Linked DNA regions of Tolumonas auensis DSM 9187. The protein of the gene in region 1 interacts with the protein of each later gene in a pairwise test. Links are inferred from orthologs where the notes say so. Each region holds a gene or a part of one and is shown in the gene's direction. Other genes may lie near its edges.

The links.
Region 2: the proteins of ndk (region 1) and TOLA_RS04755 interact in binary tests that used the Escherichia coli proteins (3 or more experiments, as listed by UniProt). The link is inferred for Tolumonas auensis DSM 9187 from one-to-one orthologs.

Annotation. Positions count from the first base shown.
Region 1 is NC_012691.1:2,199,415-2,202,858, reverse strand. The notes cover bases 517-3,444. They hold ndk (nucleoside-diphosphate kinase), read left to right. Parts: upstream 517-1,728; coding sequence 1,729-2,160; downstream 2,161-3,444. Other genes in these bases: TOLA_RS10220 (family 4 glycosyl hydrolase), read right to left, coding at 3,210-3,444; TOLA_RS10225 (MlaA family lipoprotein), read left to right, coding at 2,322-3,146; pepB (aminopeptidase PepB), read left to right, coding at 517-1,540. Outside these bases: fdx (ISC system 2Fe-2S type ferredoxin), read left to right, coding at 1-158; more of pepB, read left to right, coding at 245-516. UniProt on the Escherichia coli protein: Major role in the synthesis of nucleoside triphosphates other than ATP. The ATP gamma phosphate is transferred to the NDP beta phosphate via a ping-pong mechanism, using a phosphorylated active-site intermediate.
Region 2 is NC_012691.1:999,494-1,010,826, reverse strand. The notes cover bases 1-2,901. They hold TOLA_RS04755 (5-formyltetrahydrofolate cyclo-ligase), read left to right. Parts: upstream 1-1,107; coding sequence 1,108-1,695; downstream 1,696-2,901. Other genes in these bases: TOLA_RS04745 (DUF1414 domain-containing protein), read left to right, coding at 2,818-2,901; yejK (nucleoid-associated protein YejK), read right to left, coding at 1,699-2,730; zapA (cell division protein ZapA), read left to right, coding at 583-909; TOLA_RS04765 (UPF0149 family protein), read right to left, coding at 1-414. In the rest of the region: more of TOLA_RS04745, read left to right, coding at 2,902-3,051; TOLA_RS04740 (DUF3413 domain-containing protein), read left to right, coding at 3,053-4,933; TOLA_RS04735 (4'-phosphopantetheinyl transferase family protein), read left to right, coding at 4,983-5,681; TOLA_RS04730 (tetratricopeptide repeat protein), read left to right, coding at 5,678-6,520; TOLA_RS04725 (AI-2E family transporter), read right to left, coding at 6,573-7,649; bepA (beta-barrel assembly-enhancing protease), read left to right, coding at 7,702-9,216; DnaA inactivator Hda, read right to left, coding at 9,213-9,914; upp (uracil phosphoribosyltransferase), read right to left, coding at 10,053-10,679; purM (phosphoribosylformylglycinamidine cyclo-ligase), read left to right, coding at 10,848-11,333. UniProt on the Escherichia coli protein: Involved in the removal of 5-formyltetrahydrofolate.

The DNA of each region.
Region 1 (3,444 bases):
CGCTTGAGCCGAGTGATGAACTGGAAGATGACATGCTGGACAAGGCATGGGGTCTGGAGCCGGAATCACGTCTCGGCTGTCAGGCGCATGTGGCAGATGAAGATTTGACGGTGGAAATTCCGAAGTACACGATCAATCTGGCTTCTGAACAACACTAATTTGTTACATGAAAATGGAGCAACAGCGTGACCTGAAGTGGTAACCTGTTGCTCCATTTGTATTTTCAGGATATCGGAAAAAAATCATGACAACATCCATGGCTGTTATTCTGGTAGAAGCACCTGCTGATGCCTGCTGGGGTGAGAACGCCTTAATCAGTTTTAATCAGGGTTCTGCATTCATTCACCTCACCGGCTCATCATCTGATTGGTTACGTCTGATCCAGCGCGCAGGTCGCCGTCTGGATGCTCAGGGCATTAAACAACTGTCTCTGGTTGGTGAAGAATGGGATCCGGAACGTCGTTATGCGTTTTGTCAGGGTTTCTATAATCCGCGTGGCGGACAACAGCTTGACCTTGGTGACATGAGTGCGGAAGAACAACAGCAGCTGGATGCCTTACTGGAAACGACCCGCTGGATCCGCGAGATCACCAACGCAACGCCTGAAAATTTATATCCCACTGCATTAGCGACTGAAGCAGCGAAGTTTGTGGCTAAGCAGGCACCGGAACGCGTGAATTACCATATTCTGTCCGGCGAGGCGCTGAAGGAACTGGGTTATACCGGTATTTACAATGTGGGCCGCGGCAGTGCGCATGAACCGGCATTCCTGAAGCTTGATTACAACCCGACCGGCGATCTGGATGCTCCGATCACCGCCTGTCTGGTCGGTAAGGGCATTACCTTTGATTCCGGCGGTTACAGCCTGAAAGAGTCGGACATGATGCTGCCGATGAAGTCTGACATGGGCGGTGCCGCTATGCTGGCGGGTGCGCTGGCACTTGCGATTCGTCAGGGCTTGAATCACCGTGTACAACTTATGCTTTGCTGTGCGGAGAATCTGGTCAGCGGTAATGCGTTTAAACTGGGCGATATTCTGACTTATCGTAATGGCGTCAGCGTCGAAGTGTTGAATACCGATGCGGAAGGTCGTCTCGTTCTGGCTGATGGCTTACTGGATGCCAGTGCGACTGGTGCGCCGTATATTCTTGATGCAGCGACCCTGACCGGGGCGGCGAAAGTGGCATTGGGGCGTGATTATCATGCCGTATTCAGTTTACAGGATGAACAGGCACAGGCTATTGTGACGTGCGCGAAAGCGGAAAATGAAAAGGCATGGCCATTACCGCTGGAACCATGGCATACCACGCAATTAACTTCTTCTTATGCGGATATCGGTAACGTATCTTCCGCTGAAGGCACGGCTGGCGCGACGACTGCAGCGGCGTTCCTGTCAAAATTCGTGCGTGAAGAAGTGAAGGGCTGGGTGCATATGGACCTGTCTGCTTCATTCCAGAAAAATGCCAATGAGTTGTGGGCTCCGGGTGGGAAAGGTCATGGTGTAAGAACCATTGCCCGCTGGCTGCGGTCATTAAAATAGTCTCTCATTCAGCGCCGTGGCCCCGGTGGTCGCGGCGTTATCCTCCGGCGCATTTCTCTCTCCCTGCTACAAATGTTCTAAAATCAGATCAACTTATCATTAACACAATTTTTTCAATTGCAGCACAACCTGTTTCGTCATAACTTAGTAAACAAATAGAAATATCGATGATGATACAAGGACATAGCATGACTATTGAACGCACTTTCTCAATCATCAAGCCTGATGCAGTGGCAAAAAATATTATTGGTGAGATTTATCACCGTTTTGAGTGCGCAGGCCTGCATATCATCGCAGCGAAAATGCTGCATTTGTCCCAGGAACAGGCAGCCGGTTTCTATGCTGAGCATAAGGGCAAACCGTTCTACGATAACCTGCTGAAATTTATGACATCTGGCCCGATAGTGGTTCAGGTGCTGGAAGGTCAGGATGCGATCCGCCGTCATCGTGAATTACTGGGTAGCACCGATCCGGAAAAAGCACAGGCCGGAACTATACGCGCTGATCATGCGATCTCGGTTACCCAGAATGCGGTACATGGTTCTGATTCATCAGAGTCTGCAGCTCGTGAAATTGAGTTTTTCTTTACGGAAGATGAAATCTGTCCGCGTACACGCTGAGCGTTGGCCGGTACGGATGGTTGATATTGACATCTGAAATCAGATAATGGATCGTATTCTTCCGCATCCCATGCGATCGCCTGATATAATGTTATTTCGTCAGGCGATTGAACCGTGCAGCCGTATTACGTCTGCCTCAACGACATTACTGAAACGCTATCATGATACCAATCCGAAAACTGCTATCAGTTCTATTGTGTGGATTTTTCTCTTCTGCGGCATATGCCGCGACCACGGCAGAAAGCGCGCCTGCACAGACTGATATTCTGGCAACGCATATTTCAGCTGATTACCCTTCCGGTCCGGGTGGTTCTACGGATTCATTCCCGACATTCAACCGTGCTATGTGGTGGTTTAACTATGACATTCTGGATAAGAATGTTCTGAGACCGGTAGTACACAGCTATGTGGAATGGGTTCCTGCACCGTTTCGTACCGGTGTCAGCAATTTTGTCGCTAACCTGGATGAGCCTAACAATACGGTCAATAACCTGCTGCTCGGTGAGTTTAAGCATTCCGGTGCCAGTCTGGCCCGCTTCTCCCTGAATTCGACAGTCGGTATGCTTGGGCTGTTTGATATTGCCACGGATATGGGCATTGAGCGGCGTGAAATGAGTATGTCGACAGTCTTGGGTCGGGCGAAAATGACACAGGGGCCGTACTTTATGATCCCGGTGGCCGGTCCGATGACAGTTCGTAGCGGTATTGGTCAGCTGGTTGATAATCTGTATTGGCCATACAGTTATATGACGACACCAGTAACCCTTGCGAAATTTGCGATTTCCGGTCTGGATGCGCGCTCTAAAGTGATCGATCAGGAATCAATTATTGATAATGCCTTTGATCCATATATCACGACCCGCGATTTTTATCTGCAGTATCAGGAAGCAAAGGTACAGGGTAAGAAAGCGGCTGCAATGGGCAGTAAGAGCGATGCTGAAACAGATGCTGAAGTTGAAAAATATCTGGATGAAATAGATAACTAACAGATAACTAAATGGGAAAGGCGTAACCTGACGTTACGCCTTTTTTGTATCCGTGCTGACTGATTATTTCAGGTAGTCGAGATAAGGGGACTGCCGGGAGATCATCAGATCAACCAGTTCCGGGATGCAGCGGCATTTATCGTTTACAGAATCAACCAGCAATGCCTGTATTACCAGCTCACGTGACTGATTCAGAACCGCTTCTGCGGTCAGATCATGGACTGCCACCTGATTCGCTAACAACCCACCGATACCTGCCGGCATTTCCAGCTGGATGCCATGTACGCCTTTGCTGTCG
Region 2 (11,333 bases), 1.2 Mb from region 1 along the record:
ATTGCTGAAATCACCAATCATTTCCTGCAGTTCTTCCGAAGCGCGATCGAGATCCTGCTGCATGACCGCAAAACCGGCCAGAAACGCCTGAACCCATTCACTGACCGCCTGCAAACGTTCATCCAGTGGGCCATCTTCATCCGGCAATAACAACTGCAGCCCCGATTGCTGAGAGAGTGCAGCCTGAGTCAGTAAAAACAGTTGTTCCAGCCAGCTCCGGACTGCAGCAGGCATCGGCATCCCATCGTTTACCAGTGAGTTAAACTCAGTAAGCCATTGCTTACCCGTCGACTGCACACCGCCACAAAGCAGACCGCAAATGATCCCGTGCAGCTCCGCCGGGGACGCCATCACTTCATTCTGTTCCAGCAGCTGTTCAGCCTGCACATATTCCTGAAAAACATTATTATTCATACGATAAACCATTGAGATAGTGCGGCGATCAACAGAAACCACCACCAGATGGCTGATCCTAACATTCACAGCCGACTGTCACCAGTGAGAACGCTTGCAACTTGCAGATCGCAGTTATATAGTCGCCCCTATTTACTGCCATAAACTGGTATAGAACGAATTATCAACATGACAGAGTCTTTGGAATCCGTAGAAATTAATGTGCTGGGACGCGCGTACCGGGTCTCTTGTCAGCCAGACCAATATCAGTTGCTACGACAGGCAGCACAAAAACTGGACGATGCGTTAGGAGACTTGCGTATCCGGGCGCGTGGCAGCAGTAATGAGCAGCTGGCTATTATGGTAGCTTTGAACCTGAGTCACGAATTATTACTTGAAAAAAATCGCATTCAACAATATTCTGAAAGCATGGAACAACGCATCAGACAGCTTAACGATGTTATTCAGGAAGCACTGAAAGAACAGAGTAAGTTGTCGGCAGATGATTGTAACTAAACGAAAAATATTTCCTGGGGTGTTCGTCAGTGGGCTTATGTCCCTGAGCCGATAATTTTTTTGCAAGGAAGTCGCTCGCTAGTCAGTGTGCATGCCCGGCCCGACCGGGAAGCCTGAGATTGGCAGTCAGATTTCCGCCTTGAACTCTCGGGTTCAAGGACCGAAGCCTGCAACGGCACCCCGGGACCTCACTTCTTTATGACGCTCATCGACCGAGATTTTCTCCGAACAACAATACGAACCCGCCGCCGTGAACTGAGTTCTCAGGCGCAACAGCATGCGGCAAGACAATTAGTGACGCACGTTGTCCCGTTTTTGCAAAAACACCAGGCCCGCTGTATTTCTCTTTATCTCGCGTGTGATGGTGAACTGGACACTCAACCACTTATCGAGTGGTGCTGGCAAAATGAAATCAAAGTCTGCTTACCAGTATTACATCCCTTTCATGAGGGACATCTGCTGTTTTTATCCTACACGCCTGATACCCCTATGTTGCTGAACCGTTTCCGGATCCCGGAACCGGAAATGAACTCCAGCCATATCGTGCCCAAACATGAAATAGATATTATTTTTACACCTCTGGTCGCTTTTGATGCGGAAGGGAACCGGTTAGGCATGGGTGGCGGATTTTATGATCGGACACTGGAAAACTGGCAACAAACTGGCCGCCCTTTTCCGGTCGGGCTGGCGCATGATTGTCAGCAAGTTGAGATGATCCCCACCGAAATCTGGGACATACCACTACCAGCTTTAATTACACCATCACGCAGCTGGCAGTGGTCATAACAATTACTGCCGGGCTTTCAGCATACGCAGTAATTGATCTTTCAGATTGGGCGGTGTCCCTTTGATGGTTAAGGTGTCGCTCTGCGCATCATACGCAATACGTTCGCCCAGTAACTTTTCATCAAAGCTGATATTCAATCCGCCGCCGGAACCAACAAACTTGGTCAGTTTACGCAGAGCTGTTGTGGCGACCGGAAACTCTTCATCCAGATCATATTCTTCACTGATAAAAGCGTAGAAATCCCCGCCATCACTCTGTTTCGGCAAATATTCAGCTACTGATTTCACCGCGATATCAGCACCTTCTTCGCTTTGTTCTTTATAGTAATCCGCTACTTTTTTCTTGGTTGCAGCCTTCTCGTCTGCCGGCATCGGTACTTGCTGACAGTACTCATTCACTGCCTGGATCAGTAACTGGTTCTGCAGTTTGACATCTATGCCTTCTGCCGCCCCCAGAAAATCCATAAAGAAATCAGAAACCTTACGGCCAATCCGCCCTTTAATAAACGATATATAACGACGGGAATCGGTATTGGTCTGATATTCAGTAATATCAACACGAGCAACCAATTGCATCTTACTGAGATCGATATATTTGATCTGCGATAGTTCCAGTTGCTCGGTTAATGTCACACTGGTTTCACAATCCAGTAATCCCAACAGAATATAATCAACACCAACAAACTGATATTTACAGAAAATCAGTACACCTTCGTCGGGATATTGATAATGATTCAATTGCGCCAGCAAGACCGTTGTTGACTGATGCGTGAAATCGACAAAAGATAAATTCTTGTCTAAATATTGCTGAAACAATTGAGGAAAAGGTGAAGGATTTTCCGGCTGCTCCGTATCCGCCAGAAAACAAGCATAGGATTTATTTCCCTTTTGCTGGTAGATGCGATGCAGTTGCTCCACCCATTCCTGAACGTCGGCAGTCGGCTGAAGTTCCTGAGAACGGGTATCGGCTTTCAGAACGCCATTATCGTCCTGACGCAGCGAATGAATAATTAGATGTTCAATAATCAGGCTCATAGCAGTGGTAGTATCGTAGTGAAAAAGTGCAAGGTGTCGTATTATATAGCGATCATCACCTGACAACCGCAAGACGAGACATATTTCATGCCGATCCTTTCTAAATACAGCACCGAACAAATTGAATCTTTAATGCAGGAGCTTCAGGGCGTTCTGCAGGCGCATAATGCTTCCGTTGATCTCGGCTTGCTGGCTTTGGGTAATCTGGCCACTCATATCATCAACAAGCAGGTCCCGGAAGCATTACGTGCTGATGTGGCAAGCTCATTTGCACAGGCTCTGCAACAATCTATTACGGTTACCAAAAAGGTAATTCAGTAACATGGCTATCCTGCGACCACAACCCGGAGCTTTCCAACGAGACCAGATCTCGCGCCTTATCAGCTGGGGACACTGGTTCACCTTTTTTAACATCCTGTTAGCTCTGGTTATTTCCAGTCGTTACATTCTGGCTAATCCATGGCCTGAGACCCAGTTAGGCATCGGTTATCTGATTTTAAGCTGGTTAGGCCATTTCTCTTTTGTGGGATTTATCACTTATCTGCTGACATTATTCCCACTCAGCTTCCTGATCCCGAATCAGAAGCTGATGCGAAATTGCTCGGTTGTGATCGCAGTTCTTGTTCTTTCAGTATTACTCATCGATACACAGATTTATCACGTTTTTAAGTTTCATATTAATCCGACAGTCTGGGACTTATTGCTCAAAGAAGCGCAATCCAAGTCTGAACTGAACTGGAATTTTCTGTTTATCGTTATCCCTGTTTTATTTCTGCTGGAACTGATCATTTCCAATTACACCTGGAAAATGCAGTTACGCCGACGGAAAGGCGTTTGGGGAAATGCAATCAGCAGCATTCTGGTCAGCTGCTTCTTACTGACGCATCTGACATATATCATCGCTGATGCCAAACTCTATGAACCGATTATTTCTCAGCGGTCCAATTTCCCGCTCTCATATCCAATGACAGCCCGGTCGTTCCTGTCGAAACATGGCTGGCTGGATATGGAACAATATCGTTCGAAAGCAGCTCAGGTTGCCGAACTGGAGCACACTAAGCAACGCCTTCATTATCCACTGCAGCCATTACAGGTAACCGAGTCCGAAGAAAAACTCAATATTTTGCTGGTCGTTGTCAGTGGTTTACGGGCCGATATGTTACAACCGGCGGTCATGCCTTTTCTGAGTGACTTTGCCGTAAAGAACCAGCAATTCACGCAGCATATTGCCGGTGATAACGATCATGCCGGTAGTCTGTTCAGTCTCTTCTATGGTTTGCCGGAAGCCTATCGCAGTAACTTTGATGCTGAAGGCGTGTCACCACTGCTGATTGATGAATTACAGCGACAGGATTATGTGTTAAGCGCATTCTCCAGCTATGGTCTGAATCAGGATATCTATAGAAAAGGTATCTTCCATGGTGTCAGACAAATCAGCCGCCGCAAAAGGGAACTCTCGCCACACAGCGATCAGCAGACGTTGGCTGGCTGGCAAAACTGGCTGGTACGCCAGACGAGTGAGCGGCCATGGTTCAGCTATCTGAATATAACGGTACCTTCCACACTGGCTGTGCCTGCAGATTATCAGGGACCATTCCAGCCGGAATTACTGGATGGCAATCCATTTGCAGCCTTTACCCCGGAAAATCACGACAAATTTATTAACCGCTATAAAAATGCTGTCCGTTACAGCGATGAACAGTTACAGCTGGTAATGAATGCCTTACAGGAACGCCAGTTGTCAGAAAAAACGGTCGTGATTGTCACTGCAGATCGGGGTCTGGAGTTCAACGAAACCAACACCAATAGCTGGGGCTCTGGCAGCAATTATTCTACCTATCAGATGAATGTACCATTCATCGTCAGCTGGCCGGGAAAAATGGCTCATCGCTGGGATAAAATGAGCACGCATTATGATCTTGCGCCTACCCTGCTGCACGATGTTCTGGGTGTTGAAAATGAAGATAAGTCATACAGTAGCGGCAGAAATCTGTTCAGCAATCAGTTACATGACTGGTTACTGCTCGGTAACCGGCAGCATTATGTGATCTACGAGCCTGGCACCATCACCGAATTCAATCGTCAGGGCGACTTCAGTATCTATACCAGGAAAAACTACCAGCTGCTGGATGATTCCCGTCCTAACATGGCGGTACTACTGCAGGTCATGAATGAGCTGACCCGGTTTAAAGATGCCCCATAGTCCGTTACGGTTCCCGGATAGCTGGCATTCGTTATCCGGGAGCGCTGTAATGCTCTGCAATATGAATATGCCGGATATGACTTTTCCGGCAAGCTGGCTGTCAGAGGCCGAATCAGCCCGGCTTCATGCTATTTCTCGTCCTGAACACGCACATTTCTATCTGCAAAGCCGGGGGCTGTTACGTACTGTTCTCGGTCACTTAACCGGTCAATTGCCTGAAAAAGTGACATTTGCTGCTCTGCCGCATGGGAAACCCCAGCTGGTTGGCAACAACTTGCAATTTAACCTCAGTCACAATCAGCACTGGCTTGCTATCGCCATCGCCAAGTCACCAGTCGGGATTGATATTGAATTCAGTGAAAATACCCGGCAAAGAGCATGGCTGGCTGTTGCCGGAAGATTCTTCACTAAAGAAGAATTCCGATATCTGGGTGCATTACCGGAAGAGGATCTCCGCGCTGCTTTTTTCCGTTTCTGGACACAAAAAGAGGCAATTCTGAAAGCACATGGGGCGGGCTTAAATGCCGGTTTACATAAACTTGACTTGCTGTCAGCGCTGCACTCACTGGATCAGCAAATTTATTACTCCGAATACAGCAATCCGATACCTCAATTACATTGCGCAATCAGCACACAAAATGTCATTAAAACCCCGGTGGCATACTATATTCTGAATGAGCAGCTTGAAATTCAGCCCCTGATGCCACCATATATATCTCACCTTTGTCTGAAGCCGAATTCATTATGATTGTCACCATCACACCACAAAATTTTCATACCGAGTTACTCGAAGCATCCCGGCAAAAAACCATAGCAGTCTTCTTTTATGCCGATCAATTACCGGAATGCCGGCCTATGGGACAACAACTGGAGCAATTGATCGGGCCAGCAAATCCAGCAATCACGCTGGCGAAAGTGGATGTGGCTGATCCCCAGTTACAATCACTGGCTGTTCAGCTTGGTCTGCAGGCTCTGCCTGCTGTGGTGATTTTCAAAAATGGCCAGCCAGCGGACGCATTAATGGGGCCACAAGAGCCGGCTGCTGTCGAAAACCTGCTGATAAAATATTTGCCAACAGAAGATGAGACTCTGTTTGCTGAAGGTCAGCAACTGCTGCAAAACGGTGATGCCGGTGCAGCTTATGCGGTATTACAGAAAGCACATCAGATAGCACCTCAACGTTATGAGATCCAGGTTGCACTGGCTGATGCCTGTGTAAAATCAGCTCGCCTGGAAGATGCGCAAGAATTACTCAATGCTATTCCTAATGTCTATCAGGATTCGGCTTACCAGCAGGTAAAATCTGCACTGGATCTGGCTCAGCAAGCATCCGACAGTCCTGAAATCCGTGCTCTGGAAAGCCTGCTGGCTGCAGAGCCGGAAAATAAACAATTACAGCAAGAGCTGGCTATTCAATACAGCCAGGCGGGTCGTAAACAGGAAGCGCTGGAGATGCTGTTCGCTATTCTGAGTAAAGATCTGAGCTTCGGTGAAGCCAGAAAAACCTATCAGGATATTCTGGCTACTATGGGCAGCGATCCACTGGTATCTAAATACCGGAAAAAACTCTATACCCTGCTTTACTGATTTATCAGTCCATAAGAAAAGGGCCAGCGTTGTAAACTGGCCCTTTTTTTGATTAATACGTTCCTATCGGCACGTCAGTACGGGAGCTACCCGGCCAGGAATTGACCACAGCCTTAACCAAAGTGGCCAGTGGAATAGCAAAGAACACGCCCCAGAATCCCCAGAAACCGCCGAATATCAATACAGCCAGAATGATAGCGATGGGATGCAGATTCATCGCTTCAGAAAAAAGTAGTGGAGTCAGAATATTCGCGTCCAGCGTTTGCACAATAGTGTAAGCCAGCATCAAATATGCGAACTCTGGCGAGACACCCCACTGAAACAATGCCACAACGATGACAGGAATGGTTACAGCAACAGCACCGATATAGGGTATTAACACCGAGACGCCAACCGATATCCCTAATAACAGCGCGTAGTTAATTCCCATTAAAGCAAATACAGCATAGTTAACTGCACTAACAACCAGGATATGAATCACCTTACCCCGGATATAGTTGGCGATCTGCTCATTCATTTCCAACCAGACTCTGATGACTAACTCGCGGTTATACGGCAGAAAACGTTTCGTCATCACCAGCAAGCTGTCTTTATCCTTCAGCATAAAGAAAATCAGCAATGGCACCAGAACCATATAAACCAGCACCACCGCAAGGTTCATCAGTGAAGCGAAAGAAAATGAAACCAGAACACCGCTATTCGTCAGCAATCGATCCTGAATCACACTGGACAAGCTATCCACCAGCGAAGAATCCACAAGTTCGGGATACAATTGCGGTAATTTTTTCAGATACTCTGTAGCATTAGCCAGCATGGTCGGTACTTCTTTCACCAGCGTCATTCCCTGACGGAACACGATTGGCAAAATACCAAAACCGACCAGCAACATCAGGCCGATAAATAGCAATACAACCAGCGTAGAAGCCGCTTTCCGGCCCAAACCAATATGCATCAGTCGTTGAACAAACCATTCCAGTAAATACGCAATGACCAGCGCTGCCAGCACCGGGGCCAGAATATCGCCGTAAAAATAAATGACCGTAAAGCCACCGACTAATAACCAGAATAATGTCACTGCATTCGGATCTGAAAAGCGTCGCCGATACCAGTTTAATAATACGTCTAACATCCTGCCGATCCCGTTGAATTCATCGTACAATTGCCTAGTGTAATCGCTTACGATGTATTTTTGGCATGTCAAAACAGATAATTATCAAAGAAAGGGGAATGTTGTGCTTTATCGCTGCCTGAAAAAATCCCTGCTGTGCTTTGGGACCACTTGTTACCTTATGTTTTCTTCTCTGTCCCAGGCCAATTCTCAGCTACCTGACATTGGCACTGCCGGTGTTTCAGCTTTATCTGTTGAACAGGAAGTTTTGTATGGGAAAGCGTTTATGCGTTTTGCCAGAGCCAGCCTCCCCCTGATCGATGATCCTGTTCTTGACGAATACATCAATGATCTCGGACTCAGCATTGTCAGTCAGGCCAATAATGTCCGCTTTCCTTTTACTTTTTTCCTGGTGAAAGATAACGCCATTAATGCGGCAGCATTTCTCGGCGGCCGGATCAAAGTACACAGTGGTTTATTTTTACATGCAGAAACGGAAAGTGAACTGGCAGGCGTATTAGCCCATGAAATCAGCCATGTCACACAACGCCATATTGCCCGTTATCTGGAAGATCAGGCAAAAAGCACACCACTGTCTATCGCCGGTCTGGTAGGTTCAATTGCGCTGGCAATGTTAAACCCGACCGCAGGTGCCGCAGCAATCAATGCCACCATGGGCTTAACGCTCCAGAACTCGATTAACTTTACCCGCGACAACGAGTATGAAGCAGATCGGATTGGTATGGCATTACTTGCGAATGCCGGTTTTGAGCCTGGCGGAATGATGACATTTTTCCAGAAATTAGCTGCAGAAAACCGTTATTCCTCCAAATTGCCGGAAATGTTGCTGACTCACCCGATCACTGAAAACCGGATTGCTGAAGCCAGAAACCGGGCTGCTAGTTACAAAACACCGCACCGTGATTCCAGTCTGGATTTTTATCTGGCTAAGGCCCGGATCCAGGCGATGTATACCAGTCAAAGCACCGATAGTCTGCTTGCTTATTTTGAGCAAAACGCAAAAAAAAGCCGTCTGGGATCGCCTGCACAACTGGCAGCTCAATATGGCAAGGCACTGGCCTTAATGAAGTCGAACCATTCGGCAGAAGCAGGCAATATTCTGGCTACGTTAATCAAGCAGCAGCCGGATAATCTGTTTTTCCAGGATTCACTGACTGATCAGGAAATAGATGCTCAGCAATACAGCGCTGCTATTTCTCGCCTGGAACAACGCAACCAGAATATGCAGAATAATCCGGTCATTATCATCAATCTGGCCAATGTTTATCTGAAAGCAAACCAGCCTGAGGCATCTATCCGTCTGCTGGATCAGTATACCCGCAACAATCCCGAATCTTCGTTAGCATGGCAATTATTGACAGAAGGCTATCAGCAAACCGCCAATCAGACTGGTTTCCATCAGGCACAGGCCGAATATCTGGCCTTGCGGGGAGATATTGCTCAGGCGACCGATCATTTGCATATGGCCAGGGCTAACACTGCTGATGGACTAAGCCAGGCAAGAATTGATGCCCGGATAGCAGAACTGGAAAAACAGAAAAAGGTAGACGATAGCCTGAAACGTTAAAGTTCCAGCACTTCCTTGATAAAAGGAATCGTCAGTTTGCGCTGGGCATGTAAAGAGGCACTGTCCAGCGTATCTAACGTCTGTAACAGCATCCGCATATCACGGGATAAACGATTTAACAGAAAACGACCAACATCCACCGGCAACTTGAATCCGCGTAACGCTGCTCGTAATTGCAGAGCCCCCAGCTTACCTTCATCATCCAGTTCATGCAGTTGGAACGAAACGCCCCAGTCGAGACGGGAAGCCAAATCCGGCAAACATAACCCCAGTTTGCGCGGTGCCGTACTGGCAGACATGATCAGCGATCCCCGGCTGGTTTCCTTCCAGCGATTGAAAAGATTAAAAAGTGACTCTTCCCATACTCTGCTTCCGGCAACCGCATCCAGATTATCCAGACAGAGCAAAGGCATACGCTCCATTCCTTCCAGAATATCAGGGGAATACTGATCATGACGATCAAGCGGGATATAAACCGCTGATTCACCGTTACCATTAATTTCTGCACATGTCGCATGCAGCAGATGAGAACGACCGGATCCGCGACATCCCCAAAAATAAATCAGTGGCACCCCTTCCCCGATCGCTGCATTTTTCAGCGTGGTAATTAGCTGAGCATTGCTACCAGGATAAAAACTGGCGAATGTTTCATCATCAGGAAGTTGTACGGCCAGAGAAAGTTGGGTTGATTGCAGCATCATGAGCGCCTGTTAATGGGGCTGAATATAGGGGAAAACTGTTCAGGTTCAGGCATAGTCTGAGATGGCACACGCCATCCCAGACAGAAAAACAGCATCGCAATAATCTGTGCTCACTGCTGTTTTTAATAATGACTATTATTTAGTACCGAAAATCTTGTCACCGGCATCACCCAGACCAGGAATGATATAACCTTTTTCATTCAGTCCCTGATCGATGGATGCGCAATACACTTCCACATCATCATGCGCCGCCTGCAGTGCCGCCAGACCTTCCGGCGCAGCAACCAGTACAATCACCTTGATCTGTTTGCAGCCTTTTTGCTTCAGCAGATCAATAGTTGCAATCATTGAACCGCCGGTCGCCAGCATAGGATCAACAATCAGAGCCAGACGCTCATCAATATTGCTGACAATTTTCTGGAAATACGGTACTGGTTGCAGGGTTTCTTCATCACGGTAAATCCCCACCACACTGACACGAGCACTTGGCATATGTTCCAGCACCCCATCCATCATGCCCAAACCGGCACGCAGGATTGGTACTACAGTGACCTTCTTCCCTTTGATCTGATCCACTTCAACCGGACCATTCCAACCATCAATGGTTACCTTTTCAGTTTCAAAATCAGAGGTCGCTTCATATGTCAGCAGGCTGCCCACTTCTTTGGCTAACTCACGAAACCGCTTGGTGCTGATGTCAGCTTCGCGCATCAGACCCAGTTTATGCTTCACCAGCGGGTGTTTCACCTCGATGACTTTCATTATGACCTCCGTAAATTCATTATCCGGGGAAGATCTTATCATTCGTATACATGGAAAATGAATGTTTTCTGCTGCAAACCACAGGTTTTCTTTTTCTCTGCGTTTGTGACTGCTAGAATAGAGACTGTTTAATATCCCCCTTAACAGCGATTACGACAAGGATCTATCGTGACTGACAAGACTTCACTGAGCTACAAGGACGCTGGCGTTGATATCGATGCAGGTAATGCCCTGGTTGAGCGTATCAAAGGCGTTGCCAAACGCACCCGCCGTCCTGAAGTAATGGGCGGACTGGGTGGTTTTGGTGCTCTGTGCCGCATTCCGGCTGGCTATCGCGAACCTATTCTGGTTTCAGGTACTGATGGCGTCGGCACCAAACTGCGTCTGGCGATCGATCTGAAAAAACACGATACCGTTGGTATCGATCTGGTTGCAATGTGTGTGAACGATCTGATCGTTCAAGGTGCAGAACCGCTGTTCTTTTTAGATTACTACGCAACCGGTAAACTGGACGTAGATACAGCCGCGGCAGTAGTTACTGGTATTGGTGCTGGTTGTGAACAATCCAACTGTGCATTGGTCGGCGGTGAAACTGCTGAAATGCCTGGTATGTACGAAGGCGAAGACTACGACATGGCAGGTTTCTGCGTAGGC